DNA from 3 places in the Chryseobacterium sp. AG844 genome. Region 1 is predicted to be linked to each of the others. Evidence: riboswitches for the same ligand, from Rfam matches in the RefSeq annotation. Region 1 holds a riboswitch; each other region holds the start of a gene.

Region 1 (6,020 bases):
GAAGTGTCAACATTTAAAACAGGCCAGACCGCTTATAACTGGCAGGTTACCAATTTTCAAAGACCTGCGAAACAGGATCTTATAGTGTATGAATTATTATTGAGAGATTTCACACAGGAAAAGAACTGGCAGTCACTGATCAATAAAATTTCCTATTTAAAGAATCTGAAAATCAATGCTATAGAACTGCTTCCTATCATGGAATTTGACGGAAATCTTTCCTGGGGATATAATACTTCTTTCCATTATGCATTGGACAAAGCCTACGGTACTCCCGAAAAATTCAAAGAATTTGTAGATGTATGCCACCAGAACGGAATTGCAGTCATTCTGGATGTCGCATTTAATCACGCGACAGGACGTTCACCTCTGGTACGACTTTGGAATATTGATCCGGATGGTGATGGCTATGGAAATGTTGCAGCCAACAACCCTTACTTTAATCAGGTTCCGAAACATTCATACAATGTATTTAACGATTTTAACCACACAAGTCCTTCAACGCAATATTACGTTGAAAGATGTCTTGAGCAATGGCTGACTGAATATCACATAGATGGTTTCCGCTGGGATTTAACCAAAGGATTTACGCAAAGCTGTTCCGAAAATGATGAAGCCTGTACCAATGCCTACCAGCAGGACAGAGTTGATATCATGAAACATTATGCCGACAGACAATGGGCGATCGATCCGAATTCTTACATGATCTTCGAACACCTTGGAACTGATGCAGAAGAACAGCAATGGGCGAATTACAGAATAGCAGAAGGAAAAGGCGTTATGCTTTGGAATAAACAGACAGATCCTTACAATCAGAATACGATGGGATATAAGGAAAACAGCAATTACGACCGAATGAACCACAGTCTTCACGGATTTACCAATATGAGTGCCGCAGGCTACGGAGAAAGCCACGATGAAGAAAGACTGATGTTTAAAAACCTTGCATACGGTGCAGCGAACGGAAGCTATGATGTAAAAAACCTGAATACCGCTCTTGAAAGAATGAAAACTTTCGGGGCCACGTTCTTTACTATCCCTGGTCCGAAAATGATCTGGCAGTTTGGAGAATTAGGTTATGAATTCAGCATCAACAGATGTGCAAACGGTACGATAGACAGCGGATGCAGAACCGATGAGAAACCTGTTGCATTTACGCTGGGGTATGATACTGATGTGAATAGAAAAGCAATCTACGATACATGGGCTAAAATCATCAATATCAGAAATACTTATCCGGTTTTTAAATCTACAACCTATACTATAGAGTCCAACAATCTTACGAACGATCCCAATGGCCTGATCACAAGGATTTATGTGTATGATACCTCTATTACAACAGGAATAAAGAATGTTGTCGTATTGGCCAATTACACGACTTCCGCACAGAATGTAGTGCCTTATTTCCCTTACACAGGTCAATGGCAGAATCTGATGGACAACAGTATTTCAAATGTAGCTTCCACAACAGCTCCAATCACTTTACAATCGGGAGAATTTAGAATCTTTGGTAATTACGCGGGTGCTTTGTCAACAGCAGATGTCAATGCCGCCAACAAATTATCTCTTCAGATTGCAGATAATCCTGTCCGAAATGGAATCGCTAAACTGGTTTTCAATAAAGCAAAAAATGGGGAAATTTCAATTTTTGATATGACCGGTAAAAAACTGGATACTTTCAAACTCGATAAAGAGAGCGGAACTTATAATGTGAAGGTTGATTATCCGGCAGGCACGTATCTGGTACAGTTGAAATCAGAGACAGGAACAGCCATTCAAAAGATGATTATTAAATAAAACAAAAGGTGAAGTTGCCTAGACTAATAAAAAATATTGAATATCTTAAAAAACCATTAAGAAGGATTAAGAAATAAAGTATAGTTAAGGTTAATCATTCTGATTTTTAAGCTCCTTTTAATACTCTTAAATTCTTATTAAATCTTAATGGTTCAAAAATAAAAAGTTTAAACAAGTTCCATACAAAATAAAAGGCAAATTTGCGGATCAGCAGATTTGCCTTTTTTTGTAAGTTCAGAAAAATAGTCTACTTTTGCAGTAGATTTATCAAGAAAGGTGGAGGGATTTGGCCCGGTGAAACCTTAGCAACCTGCACAATTCCAGCGTGTAAAGGTGCTAATTCCAACCCTTTGGGAGAGATAATTGAAGTCAATACTCTATATGAATTCCATTTCTTGAAGTCTTGTGTATCTGCGGAAAGATCCGTCAGATTGGTAGTATTAATTGGCAAGAACAAAAATGAAAAAATTAAGCACAGCTGTACTATTGCTTGGAGCAATTCTGGTAGCTGCTCAGGAAAGTGAGGAAAAAGGAAAACAGATCGAAGATATTATCATCGTCGGAAACCGTAATGTCAAAAGAACAAAGCTGGAGACACCGGTTCCTGTAGATGTAATTAATATTGACAAAATCCAGAGAAGTTCTCCCCAAATGACTGCTCAGGACCTCCTTAGTTATGTGATTCCATCGTTTAATGCAGTGAGACAGTCTGCTTCTGATGGCACAGAGCATATTGATCCCGTAACGTTAAGAGGAATGGGCCCTGATCAGGTTCTCGTATTGCTTAACGGAAAAAGAAGACATACAACTTCATTGGTCAATTATCAGAATACCGTAGGAAATGGTTCTGTAGGAACAGATTTGAGTACCATTCCTGTAATTGCTATTGACAGAATAGAAGTGTTACGAGACGGAGCTGCTGCACAATATGGATCTGATGCTATTGCCGGAGTGATCAACATTATTCTTAAGAAAAATGCCGGAGCTTCAGCAAGTCTTACTTACGGATTAAGTGGAAGAAATGATGGAGATACTTACCAGGCAGGAGTTAACTATGGTGCTTCATTAGGAAAAAAAGACGGTTATATCAATCTTTCCCTGCAATTAAGCCACAGAGGAAAAACCACAAGAACTCAAAATCACGATCTGGATATTTTCGGAGATAATTTTGCGTATGAATTTGCAGGTGACGCTGAAGCGGTAAAAGCAGCCAGAGCTGCGGATGATGCCGAAATTGAAAAAAGAGGGTTGACCCGTGATGATTTTAATTTTCAGATCGGAGATGCCCAGATCAGACAGGGACAGTTGTTTTTCAATTCAGAATACCCTTTTAATGATCATTTTAAACTCTATTCTTTCGGAGGTTTCAGTATTAAAGAAGGAGAAGGTTTTGGTTTCAGAAGACTGCCAAGCGAAAAGTCTAATGTGGTTTCATCCATTTATCCGAATGGTTTTCAGGCGGTTCTTGGGTCTCAGGTATATGATGTTTCCTATGCTGTAGGTGCAAAATATAATGTTAACAACTGGCTATTTGACCTAAGTAATACGTTCGGGAGCAATACCTTCAATTATAAGGTAAGCAATACCAATAATGCTTCTCTGGGAGCAAAATCACCCACAAGTTTTTATGCAGGCGCCCATAGTTTTCTGCAGAATACCATTAATCTTGATGTTTCCAAAAATATAAACCGTTTCAATATTGCTTTCGGTGGTGAGTTCAGGTTTGAACAATACCAGATCAAAGCTGGTGATGAAGCTTCTTATACCCAATATGACATCAATGGAAATGTGGCCACTGAAGGATCAACAGTGCTTGGTGCAGGCGGATCTCAGTCCTTTATCGGATTTTCTCCCAACAATGCCTTGAAGAAAGACAGACATTCCACCGCAGTATATGCAGATGTTTCCTATGATTTGGATAAAAAACTGAATATTGATGCCGCTGCCAGGTTTGAAAATTATTCAGATTTCGGAAATACCTTGAATGGAAAACTCGCTGTACGGTATGAGTTTGTAAAAAACTATGCAGTAAGAGCCGCTGTTGGGACAGGATTCAGAGCACCATCATTGCAACAGCAGTATTTTAATAATTCCTATGCGGATATTTCTACTTCCGGTTCAAAGATTGTTACCAAAGGAATATTCAGCAACGATAGTGAAGCTGCCAGAATTCTTGGATTTGATAAACTCAAACAGGAAACTTCTGTCAATGCAAGTGCTGGATTTACTCTGAAGCCATTTAATAAGTTGACTATTTCCATAGATGGATACTGGATCAAAGTAAAGGACAGAATTGTGATTACCAGCAATATTACAGACCCAAGATTAGATCAGTTTAAGGTAGAAAGCGGAAGATTCTTCGCCAATGCTATTGATACAGAAACGAAAGGAGTAGATGTAGTGGTTTCCTATGACTGGATTCTTGGGAATGGAAAATTAAATATGAATCTTGCCGGAAACTATACGGAAACAAAAATCACAGATTTTCATTTTCCTGAAAATTTAGGAACGCCTCAGGATCAGTTTTTTGGTCCCGATCAGATCAATATCATTGAAACACTGTCTCCAAAAACAAAAGCTTCATTAGGATTAAATTATGGAATCGGAAAATTCAGTTTTCTCGTAAGAAATACCTATTTTGGTAAGGTAATAAGAGATGGTTATCCGTTTGGAGACGTGCAGGAATTCTCACCAAAAGTAGTGACAGACATCAGCGTAGGGTATGATATCACCAAAAGTATCAATTTTACCGTAGGAGCCAACAATATATTTGATGTCTTTCCGTACCGCCAGATTTATAAAAATTCATATTATGGAGTATTCAAATATGCGCCTGTACAGATGGGAACGCTGGGGAATTATTTCTTCGGAAGGCTTAATTTTAATTTTTAATCATTAAATGAGTACTGCCTCACATCAGATTGGCTGGAAAACAGCCGCAGCCATTGTCGTTTCCAATATGATCGGAACAGGGATTTTTACCACCCTGGGATTTCAGTTATCCGATATTACCAATACCTACAGTATTTTCCTGCTATGGAGCATCGGAGGGGTTCTCGCTTTGTTCGGGGCATTTTGCTACGCAGAATTGGGCTCCCATTTTAAAGGAAACGGAGGCGATTTTATTTATCTTAAAGAAACCTATCATCCGATTTTCGGATATCTCATAAGCTGGATTTCGCTCATCATAGGATTTTCCTCTCCCGTAGCGCTGGCAGCATTGGCTATGTCGAAATATCTTTCTGTATTTGAGTATTCTTTTGGAAACGGATTTGCCATAGCCGCGATATTCCTGGTAGCAATTGCATTATCATTCAGCCTGAAAACATCCAGCAGGTTTCACAATTTTTTTACATTCATTAAGATCGCTTTTATTATTGTACTGGTTATTCTTGGAGTAGGAATTTCAAATTCACCCCAGATCGGCAACAGCCTTAATTTCAGTGACAGCTGGCAGAATGAGATCATGCTTCCTGCCTTTGCTACCTCTCTGGTATTTGTTACCTATTCCTACACAGGCTGGAATTCAGCTTCCTATATTGCCGGAGAAATAAAGGATGTGCAGAAAAACCTTCCGAAATCATTGATTATAGGAACTGTTTTTGTGACGGTAAGTTATATTCTGGTGAATTATATTATGCTGAAACATGCTCCTGCAAATCAGCTGGCAGGAAAAGAAGATGTGATGGGCGAAGCAGCAGTCAATATGTTGGGTCCGGCTTTTGGAAAAATTGTTAATATTTTTATAGCTCTGCAGCTGATTGCAACCATAAGCGGATACTTGTGGGTTGGCTCAAGACTGACACAGGCTTTTGCAAAACATACCCACATCTGGAAACCATTATCAGCTGGAAATGCAAAAGGAATTCCGGTAAGAGCTATTTTTGCCCATGCTGTGATTGCTGCTATTATTATTTTAACGGGTAGCTTTAAAGAAATTTTTGTCTATACAGCTTTTATACTGCAGCTTTTTGCAAGTCTTGCAATCTCGACGGTTTTCTTCCTGAAGAAAAAAGACAGGAAGATCTTTAAGTCGAATGCTTTCCATATTTTTCCGGCTGTTTTTCTGCTGTTCAGTATCTATATTCTCTATTTTACATTCATTCATAACCCTAAAGAAAGCCTCATAGGATTAGGAATTATTGCAGTAGGAATTGTTTTATATATAATAGACAGAAGACTTTCTAAAAGATCTTAGAGCCTGATTTCAATATCATAAACAT
Region 2 (6,020 bases), on a different contig from region 1:
ATTTATTATAATCAATAAAATTTCTACTGTTCTGGGATTTTCAACGAATAACAAGTTGGTGAAATATGCCTTTTTCATTATATTAACAATACCCTTTTTTGCTTTAATCAGAAAAAAAAGATTGGATACTATAAAATTTAATGACTTTGAATATAAAATAGCTTACGTGCTCACAGGTTTTATCCTCTGGTTTCCTATAGCTTTGTTTATTTTTTTACTTATCAAGCTTTTACTCGTTGAATAGAATGTACTATAAATTTGTAATCTATAAGTTACATCCCAGTGATCAGCTTATTGATAACTCAAACATACTTAAATCAGAGTAGGAATTTTCCTATTCTGATTTTGTTTTTTTGATACGTTTTAAAAATAAAAAACCACCGCAAAAGCAGTGGCTTAAAAAATCAATCTAATTATGGACTATATCTTATAAATTCGGGTTATTCTCAAATTCTCTTTGTGGAATACTGAATAAATAATAATTACTATTTGGTACAAAAGCAGATTTATCCGGTAAATCAAGAACAGAATGTCCTTTACCGTCTACAGTTTTCACGGTACCGTCCGGTGTAGTTACCTGAACTTTTATCGGTTTTCCATCTGCATCTACAAACGGTTTTCTCACTACTGTCCCTTGCGTTCTGATAATATCTGAAAGGGAAAATCCTTCTCCGAATAATTCTTTTCTTCTTTCAATCAGAACGGCATCTACTACTGCATTCTGTGTTAATGAACCATTATAAATATTAGCATTTCTGGCAGATTTCAACTGATTCAATACTACTACCGCTTGAGAAACATTTCCGTTTCTGGCTTCCGATTCCGCTTCGATCAGATACATTTCTGCAGCTCTCATGTAGACAATGTCTGCAATAAGAGTTGGCTTAAATTTAAACTTGGCATACCTCAGCAATCCTTCTCTACCTTTCTGTCCGTCCCATGAAAACAATTGAGATCTGATATCATTAGTATCAAAAAGGTCTTTAAAATAAGGATCCGCCATAAAGCTGTAATAATAACTTCCTGAGGAAGATACATCCAGATAATGGAAGGCATAACTTTCATCAGACTGTTCCTGGGTCTGTGCATGTCCCCAGATCCATTCTGCGTTGTTGATATCATTGAAACCTTCTTTATACTTTTCCGGAGCCATCAGCGGGAAACCTTCCCTTGCAATTTTTGCTGATGCTGAAGCTTTGCTCCATTCTCCTGTATTCAGGTAAGTTCTTGCTAAAAGTCCGTTTACCACAGAACGATTGATCTTATCCTTATTATTTCTTGTATAATTTTTCAATAGGTTATCGGCGTCGGTAAGATCACTTTTAATCAATGTATAGATTTCTTCAAGGCTTGCTCTCTTCTTCCCTACTGTGCTTGTTGTGGAAGGTTCTGTATAAATCGGGGCTGTCAATGCTGATTTGTCTTTAAGATAGCTGAACTGATAAAAGCTTGCCAGATTCAGGTAACAGAAAGCACGTAAGGCTTTTGCCTGGCCTTTCACCTGATCCTTTTTCTCCTGGCTGCCTTCTGTGCCATCAATTCTTGTAATCACATTATTCATATTATTGATAGTGGAATACAACATCGTCCAGATAAACAGCGGGCGGCTTGCTGTACTGTTAACCATTTCTGTAAAGGCATAGGTAGAAGCGAAACCATACTTGTTGGTCAATACTGCCACATCACTTCCCATAGCATCACTGGCTCTCAACACAGTGGAATACCCGATATTGGCATAGGTTGTTCCGTCATTATTAAACTTTGCCCAGGTACCGTTCACTACCGTCTCAGCACTTTCGGCTGTTTTGAAAACTTCTACACTGCTGGCCTGATCAGTAGGAGCTGTATCCAGCTCGCTTTCGCAGCTTGCCAACGACAAAAATCCGATAAGAGCAAATGATATATATTTTAATTGTTTCATTGTTTCAATTTTAAAAGGTTAAAGAGTTGCCTGAAGACCAAAAGTGATCGTTCTCATGGCAGGATATCTGTAATACGTGGTTCCGTCCAAAGCCTGCTCAGGATCCATTCCTTTATGTTTATAGAATGTGAGAAAGTTTTCTGCCTGGATATAAATTCTGAATTTTTTCAATCCTATTTTCTCAAAATAATCTTCAGGAAGTGTATATCCCAAGCTTACATTTTTAAGTCTTGCATAAGTACCTGAATACAGGAATCTTGAAGACGTTGATGTCCAGTTATTTGTTGTTGTGCTCAATGCGGGAACATCTGTATATGGATTATCCGGTGTCCATCTGTTCAGAATTTCAGAACTCCACGCACGTCCTCCGGCACTTCCGTTATGCATAATGGAAGTATAATCGGTATCCAGAATTTTCCCTCCGATTTTGAAGGTCAATAATCCTGAAAAATCAAAATTCTTATAGGTGATACTTGTGCTGATTCCACCTGTCAGTTTAGGCAATGCAGAACCTTGCAATAGTTTTGTCGCTTTTGAGTATTCTGAAGTCGTTCCTTCCACTGAATTTCCACTGGCATCGGTAGAAACTGTTTTCCACAATGGCTTTCCATTGCTTGGATCTACACCTACCCATTCCGGAATAAAGAAATCGTACACAGAACCTCCTACCGTTAACAGCTTGGTTCCTACTACAAGAGAACCGCCAGGTAATTTTGTGACTTTATTGTTTAAAGTACTTAAGTTCACATCCACATTCCACTGGAAATCAACATTCTTAACCGGTGTTGTAAATAATGAAAATTCAAACCCTGTATTCTGAATGGTTCCGATATTAGCAGGGTAATCACTGATTCCCAATGATGGTGCCACCGGCATGTTAAACAGAAGATCCTGGCTTTTTCTTTTGAAGTATTCAATATTTCCTTTAACTCTGTTATTCAAAATAGCGAATTCCAATCCTACGTTTAAGTTAAGGTTGGTTTCCCATTTCACATTATTGGTAGATGTTTTCTCCAATGTTGTTCCCGGTTCTCCACCAAGACTGATAAATCTGTACAGCTCCTGATAAGCGTAATAAAGCGGTTGTCCGTTGGGTCTAAGTAATTTATCATTCCCCTGACCTCCGTAACTGGCACGCAATGTCAACTGATTGAAAACATTCAGGCTTTTAATAAATTCCTCATTCGAAATTTTCCACGAACCTCCCACTGACCAAAACCTGCCCCATCTGTTATCTTTCGCAAATCTTGAAGAACTGTCTGCTCTTCCCGATGCAGATAAAAAGTAAGTATTATTGTAGTCATACTCTACTTTTCCAAGGAAACTCAATAAGCTTAATTTATTACTGTTTCCACTGAAACTTCCCAGCAGAGAAGCAGCATCCGGCTCATAGTAATAAGGCAGTGAAAACTGACTTCTCGTTCCTGAAATCGTCTGATAATCGTATTTGTAGAATTCATGACCTGCTAATGCATTAACGTGATGCTTTCCAAACTTTTTATCATACGTCAGAATATTGCTGGTTGTATAGGAAAGTGTTCTGGTATTGGTCTTCGTCACCGAACCTCCAATTTCAGCACCTTGCCCAAGTAATGGATTTGAATAATAATGTCCGTTATAATTCACCAGATCAACAGAGAAGCTTGTTTTGAATTTTAACTCCGGCAAGAAAGTGAATTCCATGAATCCTTTCCCTGAAAAGTTATCTTCTTTATTTTCGTTTTTGTCCAATGGCAACGTTGCAGCCGCATTTTGGTTCTGAAGTGCATTCGTAGGCCTGTATTTTCCAAAATCATAGATCGGATTTCCGTCGGCATCCAAAACGTAAGTGCCGTCTGCATTTCTTTCATAATAAGGATAGAATGAAGGAATGAATCTTGCCGCATTGATGATATTACTCGCTTTTGAATCCGAAGAAGTAGGCGCCTGCTGAATACTGTTCGTATAGCTTAAATTTACTCCAACATTCAGCCATTTTTTAACTTCGGAATTAATTTTCAGCCTGGTATTATATCTTTTAAAACCAGATTCAATGGCCATACCTTTGTCGTCCAGATAACCAAGGGAAAAGAAGTAATTACTTTTCTCACTTCCTCCGCTGATATCAAGATCCATCTGGTTTCTTGAGGCCACTCTCTGTAAAATATCTCTCCAGTCGTCATTCCAGAGTGGTGATGCTCCCGGTAATAGTTTTCCATCTGTTCCTACCGGTTTTGGATAAGCAGTTCCATAGGGATTGATCCCAAGGGTAGAAACAAGATTATCTGTTGCCATCTGAGCGGCCTGCTGAGAAGAAACTTTACCAGACTGATATCCGTTTCGTAATGCTTCCCAATATAATTGAAAGTACTGATCTGTGTTTACCTGTTCATAATCTTTGACAGCTCTTCCTGAGAATCCCTGGTTGATATTAAAATTAACTTTTGCGTCTCCTTTTTTTCCTGATTTTGTAGTGATGATGATAATTCCGTTTGCCCCTCTTGAGCCATACAAAGCACTTGCTGTAGCGTCTTTCAAAACACTGATGGATTCAATATCACTTGGGCTGATAGAGTTAATATTTCCGTCAAAAGGAATTCCATCCACTACATATAAAGGATCACTGGAAGCACTGATAGAACCGATTCCTCTGATTCTGATAGTAGAAACCGCACCCGGCTGCCCTGAGGCACTGGTCGTCTGAATCCCTGCAACCTGCCCTTCCAATGCTTTGGTAATATTGGTTACAGGTCTGTTATTGATTTTATCACTGGAAATGGTGGCTACAGAACCGGTATAGCTGTTTCTTTTTGCTTTTCCATAAGCTACCACAACTACTTCATCAAGCTCCTTTTCATGAAGACTATCTTTTTTCGCCCTGGAATTCTGTGCACTTACACTGGTGACTCCAAGAAAAAAAGCAGCAACCGGAGGTATCCAGGCTTTAGAATTGAATAAATTTTTGCTAATCATAATCAATTTTAGTTATCATATATTAAAATTTAGCCCTTTGCAGAAAAATCAGCAAAGGGCATCGATAAATACGATAAACCAAATGCTTATTTTTCCTTAAAAGGCTGAACGTAACACCTTGCCCCACGGGTAGGTTGTCAAGACTTCATAGGGTCAGTTCCCTCCATCTTTCTTTATAAGCCGATCGAAATATGGTTGCAAAGCTAAAAACTTTTAGTCTACAAAACAAGTAGACTTATTTATTTTTCATGATAAATTTTCAAAAATTAACTTAATTTTTTAATAAAATCCATCACAGTAAAGAGTTACAAGCTTTACTACTTTCTTAAACATGACAAATATCATTATCAATAATTCAATACAACAAATTAAATCTGTCCAGAAATTTTTGATCTTTAATTGAAAAAAGTTTTTAATTTTATGGTATGAAAGTTTTGATCATTAACGGCCCTAACCTCAATCTGTTGGGCACAAGAGAACCGGAAATCTATGGAAATGTTTCTATGGAAAGTTATTTGGAAAATTTAAGATCCGAGTTTCAGACTCATGAATTAAAATATTATCAGTCTAATATTGAGGGAGAACTTATCAACAGGCTTCAGGAAGATGACTTCGATGCAGTAGTGATCAATCCCGGGGCTTATACTCACTATTCATATGCGATTGCAGACTGTTTAAAAAATATCAGAAAACCTAAAGTAGAAGTTCATATCAGCAATATCTATAAAAGAGAGGAATTCAGACAGAAATCTGTAACAGCAGCTAATACGGATGCAGTCTTATCAGGCTTTGGAATGGATGGGTATCGGTTGGCCTTATTAAGTTTAAAATAACTTATACTTTTTTATTTAACCACGGATTTCACAGATTTTCACAGATGATTATGAAAAATAATTTATGAAGATAAAGGATAAGATTTACTGTAAAAGCATTGGGGTAAATTCCAGACAATTAACAAAAAGAAAATCTTATATCGTTGAAGAAATAAATGCTGAAAATATAAGAATCTGGAATGATGAAGGAAAGCTCAGATGGTATTCTAAGTTTTATTTCTGCTTGGAGAAAGAACCGGAAATTATTTCCATTCATATTGATGATGAAATAGTAGAGGATACTGAATCTGCAATAGAAGTCACCATTGAATTTT
Region 3 (6,020 bases), on a different contig from region 1:
TTCCATTTCGGGAAATATTTGGTAAACAAAGTGTGGGTAGACCCGAATACTGACTGGCAGCTTACAATATGATCCCCAGCATTTAACAAAGCTGCAAATGTTGAATAGATGGCTGCCATTCCTGTTGCAAAAGCATATCCTGCTTCTGCACCTTCCATTTTAGCGATCTTATCTGTAAATTCTGTTACATTAGGATTGGAAAAACGGCTGTATAAATTTTTAGGTTTTTCTTCTGCAAAGCTTGCTCTCATATCCTCCGCATCCTGAAATATAAAACTGGAGGTAAGATAGAGCGGCGTAGAATGCTCATCAAACTGAGTTCTTTCCGTCTGGGTTCTTATTGCTGATGTTTCAAAATTTTCCATATAGTTTTAATTTGTCAATTTAACAGTGTATCAATGAGATTCTTCACTATGTTCAGAATGACAAACTGTTATATTAAATATTATTTTGTTTCACTTACTCTTAAAATATCTCCGAATACTCCTCTTGCGGTTACCTTTGCTCCGGCTCCGGCTCCCATAATCACGATTGGATTTTCACCATAGCTTTCTGTATAAATTTCAAAGATGGAGTCTGAACCTTTCAGTTGTCCCAATGCTGAAGTTGCAGGAACAGAAACCAGTTTTACATCCAGTTCACCTTTATCTTTCTGTAAATCTCCGTGCAGATCACCTACATATCTCAATACATGTCCCGGTTCCTGATTTTCTTTTATTTTCTGATATTCTTCGTCCAGTTCTTCCAGTCTTGAAAGGAATTCTGATTTTGAAACTTCAAGCAGACTTTCCGGAACAAGATTTTGAATATTGATATCTCCGAACTCGTTGATTAAGTCTAATTCTCTCGCCAGGATCAATAGTTTTCTTGCAACATCATTTCCTGATAAGTCTTCTCTCGGATCCGGTTCGGTGTATCCTTTTTCCAAGGCTTCGTTGATGATGGTTGAAAATTTATCGTCTCTCAAAGAAAAATTATTGAACACATAGCTCAATGTTCCTGAGAATACGCCTTTGATTCTTGTGATATTTTCTCCTGAAAGGTGCAGTAATTTGATGGTATCAATTAAAGGTAATCCAGCCCCAACATTGGTTTCATACAAGTAACGTCTGTTATTTTTATTCAACGTATATCTTAGTTTTCTGTATTCTTCTATCGGAAGGGTATTGAAAATCTTGTTGGAAGAAACCAGATCGAAACCGTTTTCTGCCAGGGCATGATAGTTTTTAACAAAATCTTTGCTTGCTGTGTTATCCACAACGATCAGATTTTCCAGTTGATTTTCGTTGGAGAAATTAATCAGTTCTTCAACATTTGACGGTCTTTCAGCTGTTAAAACCTCATCTCCCCAATTGGCATCAAACCCTTTTTTGTTGAAGGCAATTTTCTTTGAATTGGCTACCGCAACTACTTTAAGGTCTATTTTTTTACGTTTTTTAATTTCTTCTGCAGATTCAAGTACCTGTTCTATCAAGGTTTTTCCTACGTTTCCGTGACCAATAATGGCCAGATGAACGGTCTTTGGCTTTTTGAAAATTTCAGATTCTATGATATTTCTTGTTTTTTCATCCTGCGAAGAGGTCACTACGATATTGACTCTGTTTTCTCCTGCCACCTGATTTAAAAGTAACGGGAAAACATTATTTCTTGCCAGCTCAGCAAAAACTTTATTGAAATCTTCTGCAACAAAACCAATCACAGAAACATTATTGATACTATAAATCTGAGAAACTTTTCCTGATTTTCTTTCTGCCTCAAATTCATCAATAAGACAGGCAACTGCTTTTTCTGCATCATTTTCATGAACCAGAATAGAAATTCCGTTTTCTATGGCCTGCTGAGAGATTACTCCTACACTGATACGCGCCAAAGTAAGCGCTTTAAAAATTCGTCCGTCAATCCCGATTTCTCCCAGGAAATCTTCTCCTTCAAATTTGACGATTGATCTGTTCTTCAAAAATTTTATTTCGTTAGCATTTTTCATTACTTCTATAAAATGTTTTTAATGATATTATTTAATTGTTGATATTCCATTAGGAAGGCATCATGCCCGTGTATAGATTGGATCTCGTGATAAGAAACATCCTTATTTTTCTCTTTTAAGTTTTCAAAACACATTCGGATTTCAGAAGCCGGGAAGAATAAGTCTGTATCTACGGAGATCATGTGCATTCGTGCCTGAATGTTCTCCAGTGCTGTATCAGCAGCATTTATATTCATTAAGAGATGATTCATCAGTTTGTACGCTTTCAAACTAAATCTTTCGTTTAGCGCATTACCATGATAAACCAGCCAGTCTTCTGATTCCAGGCGTTGTTTGTCCTGGTTATATTGGTTTTGAAATCTGTCATTGAGCGACTGCGGTGTTCTGTAGCACAACATGGCATGAATTCTTGCTTTCTGTAATGGTTCTTCCTTATCATTTAATAAAAATTTCTGAACCAGACACTGTGCATGAAGCCAGTCGTGCGTTCTGTAATCGCAGGCAATAGGAATAAAAATCTCAGCAAGATCCGGCTGCTGGGCAAGCATTTCCCAGGCAATACCTCCTCCCAGAGAGCCTCCTATAATGGCATATAAATTTTTGATCTGTAAAACTTCAAGCCCTTTCAGAAATATCGCAGCGATATCTGAAGGAGTAAAGTCTTCATAATCTTCAATTAAAAAATCGTCATATCCGTTTCCTGGTATATTGAAGCACAGAACGGTATACTGATCGGTATCAACAATCTGATTTTTCCCTACCAGCTGTTTCCACCAGCCTTTTTCTCCGGATACATTTGAGTTTCCGGTGAGAGCATGGTTGATTAAGATAACAGGGGCTGTAAACAGATCTTTCCCAAAGAGCTGATAGCTCAACGGGATATGGTATTCCTTTTGGGAATGAGTTTGATACGTAAGATTAATATAGTTTAGTTCTGTTTTCAATTCTATTAAATTTTAATACAATTGAAAATGCCACAGGAAATGGCTGAAAAAGAACTTCAGTGAGTTATCTGTCCAAAATTATTTGGTAGAACGTAGCACCTTCTTTGCTTGCGCAAAGGGTTGCTAAGGTTTCATAGGGTCTAATCCCTCAACCTTTCTTGATAACATTTTCAATATTTGAATGAACGAATGGTGCAAAGGTAGTTCTTTTCTTTTAATTTCAAAAAAAAATTATTTTAATATTTAAAAAAGCCCTTAAATACAAGTATTCCAAGACCATATTAATAATTGTTCAGATGAAAAAAATTGGAATTACTTCTCAAAAAAACTAACTTCGTATTGAAAAATGATGCCATATGACCGCCGAAAAAGATAGATTACAAGATACCAAATGGAAAAACTGGGGACCTTATGTAAGCAACCGGCAGTGGGGAAATGTACGTGAAGATTATAGCCCGAACGGGAATGCCTGGAATTTCACCAATCATAATAATGCCGAAAGCTATGCCTACCGCTGGGGTGAAGAAGGCATTGCCGGAATTTCCGATGTAAAGCAGCTTTTATGTTTTGCTTTTTCATTCTGGAACAAGAAAGATAAAATGGTAAAAGAACGGTTCTTTGGCCTGAGCAATCCTCAGGGAAACCATGGGGAAGACATCAAAGAAATCTTTTATTACCTGGATAATACGCCTACCCACAGCTATATGAAAATGCTGTACAAGTACCCGATCAATGAGTTTCCTTATGATGACATTCTTGCTGAAAATGGAAAACGCAGCAAAAAGGAACCTGAGTATGAGCTTTTCGACACCGGGATTTTTGATAATGATGAATATTTTGATATTTTCATAGAATATTGTAAAGCCGATCACAATGATATTCTGGCCAGGGTGACAGTCTGTAACCGAAGCCAGCATGAGGCACCTATCGTGGTGGCACCTACAGCATGGTTCAGAAATAACTGGAAATGGGGATACAACACCTATAAGGCAGAACTTAATGCTTCTCATGACGGAAGTATCAATATTGCCCACGACAGTATTTCGATAAAGAAGCTGTATTCCAGAAATTCAAATGCACAAAGTGTATTTTGTGATAATGAAACCAATACTTCTAAGCTTTACGGAGCTCCTGCAGTTGAAAACACCTATTTCAAAGACGGAATCAATAATTATATTATCCATCAAACGGATACGGTAAATCCCGAAAAAAGAGGAACAAAGGCTTCTTTTCTGATTGATGAGCTTATCGGAGCCGGAGAATCAAAGGTTTTTGAATTCAGATTGTGCCCGGATGAAGCCGATGAGCCTTTTGAAAACTTTGATGAAATTTTCAATACCCGGCAGGCTGAAGCTGAAGAGTTTTATCAGGAAATTCAGAGCGATACCGTTAACGAAGATGAGAGAAATGTACAGAGACAGGCTTTTGCAGGACTTCTCTGGAACAAACAGTTTTATCATTATAATATCGGAAAATGGCTGAAAGGTGATCCCAACTTTGAAGCCCCAAGAAATTTCAACGAATATGTAAGAAATACGGAATGGAATCATCTCCATAATAAGGATATTATTTCTATGCCCGATAAATGGGAGTATCCATGGTATGCCACATGGGATCTGGCGTTTCACTGTGTTCCGTTTTCCATCATCGATGCAGAGTTTGCCAAAGGGCAGCTTTTGCTGCTTACGAAAGAATGGTATATGCATCCTAACGGACAGCTTCCTGCCTATGAGTGGAATATGAGTGATGTGAATCCGCCGGTGCACGCATGGTCTTGTTTCCGTGTTTTTAAAATTGATGAAAAAAATAACGGAAAGCCGGATTTATTATTCTTAGAAAAAGTATTCCAGAAACTCCTGCTCAATTTCACGTGGTGGGTGAACCGAAAGGATAAAAACGGAAAAAATATTTTCGGTGGAGGTTTCCTGGGTCTCGATAATATCGGAGCTTTTGACCGTAACATGGTTTTAAAGGATGGCCAGCACCTCGAACAGGCAGACGGAACCAGCTGGATGGCCATGTATGCATTGAATATGATGCGTATTGCGATGGAACTTGCCCAATATTACCAGGTGTATGAAGATATGGCCATCAAGTTTTTTGAACATTATCTTTACATCGCTGAGGCTATGGAAAATCTTGGCGAAGGCACAAAAGGGCTTTGGAATGAAGAAGATGGATTTTTCTATGATGTATTGCAGCTTGGAAACGGAGACAGTGTTTCTTTGAGGTTAAGAAGTATTGTTGGTTTGATCCCAATGTTTGCTGTTGAAATTGTAGACCACCGCTTACTGGAAAAGATGCCGAACTTCAGAACCCGAATGGAGTGGATCTTAAAAAATAAACCGGAGCTTACCAAACTCGTTTCCCATTGGGACGAGGAAGGACACGGACGAAAACACCTGATGAGCATACTTCGTAAAAACAGACTGACAAAAGTTCTGACCAGAATGCTTGATGAAAACGAGTTCCTGAGTTCTTACGGAATCCGCGCCATGTCTAAGGTATATGAAGAAAATCCCTTTGTCTTTTCTGTGCACGGAACGGAAAATATGGTCTACTATACACCTGCCGAAAGTGACAGCCGGATGTTTGGCGGAAACAGCAACTGGCGCGGCCCCATCTGGTTTCCGATCAATTTCCTGATTGTGGAAAGCCTGCAGCGCTTCCATTATTATTATGGAAACAGTCTGAAAGTAGAACTTCCAACAGGCAGCGGCGATAAAAGAAACCTTGATGAAGTAGCCCAGAATATCAGCAAAAGACTCTGCTCAATATTTTTAAAGGATGAACATGGCCAAAGAGCGTTCAATGGAGGGAATCCAAAGTTCAATTATGATGAACATTTCAGAGATTACATTACCTTCTTTGAGTATTTCCATGGTGATAACGGCCGTGGTGTGGGTGCTTCTCACCAGACAGGATGGACAGCCACTGTAGCAAAACTGATAAAACCAAGGCTCACCTTTTAATAAGCAATGAGTAGTTGGTAATGAGTAATATAAAAGCCGGATGAAACATCCGGCTTTTCCTGTTTTATATAAGAGATTAAATTTTTTCTCCGTTCACAAATACTTCGTATCCGATTTCCA

The links. Region 1 has a riboswitch for S-adenosylmethionine ahead of DEU40_RS11415 (TonB-dependent receptor plug domain-containing protein). Riboswitches for the same ligand answer to the same signal wherever they lie in the genome.
Region 2: linked by a shared signal. The riboswitch ahead of DEU40_RS03055 (SusC/RagA family TonB-linked outer membrane protein) and the one ahead of DEU40_RS11415 (TonB-dependent receptor plug domain-containing protein) in region 1 are both predicted to bind S-adenosylmethionine.
Region 3: linked by a shared signal. The riboswitch ahead of DEU40_RS03850 (alpha/beta fold hydrolase) and the one ahead of DEU40_RS11415 (TonB-dependent receptor plug domain-containing protein) in region 1 are both predicted to bind S-adenosylmethionine.

Annotation. Positions count from the first base shown of each region.
Region 1 is NZ_QGTV01000009.1:172,228-178,247, reverse strand. Features, by position in the region: gene DEU40_RS11420 (alpha-amylase family glycosyl hydrolase) at 1-1,797, shown strand, start outside; SAM riboswitch class I at 2,059-2,163, shown strand; gene DEU40_RS11415 (TonB-dependent receptor plug domain-containing protein) at 2,257-4,689, shown strand; gene DEU40_RS11410 (APC family permease) at 4,697-5,995, shown strand.
Region 2 is NZ_QGTV01000002.1:219,129-225,148, reverse strand. Features, by position in the region: gene DEU40_RS03060 (RagB/SusD family nutrient uptake outer membrane protein) at 428-1,921, opposite strand; gene DEU40_RS03055 (SusC/RagA family TonB-linked outer membrane protein) at 1,940-4,873, opposite strand; SAM riboswitch class I at 4,957-5,055, opposite strand; gene DEU40_RS03050 (type II 3-dehydroquinate dehydratase) at 5,299-5,706, shown strand; gene DEU40_RS03045 (hypothetical protein) at 5,771-6,020, shown strand, end outside.
Region 3 is NZ_QGTV01000002.1:378,240-384,259, reverse strand. Features, by position in the region: gene DEU40_RS03860 (O-succinylhomoserine sulfhydrylase) at 1-365, opposite strand, end outside; gene DEU40_RS03855 (ACT domain-containing protein) at 446-1,984, opposite strand; gene DEU40_RS03850 (alpha/beta fold hydrolase) at 1,990-2,928, opposite strand; SAM riboswitch class I at 2,990-3,096, opposite strand; gene DEU40_RS03845 (MGH1-like glycoside hydrolase domain-containing protein) at 3,285-5,900, shown strand; gene DEU40_RS03840 (OsmC family protein) at 5,977-6,020, opposite strand, start outside.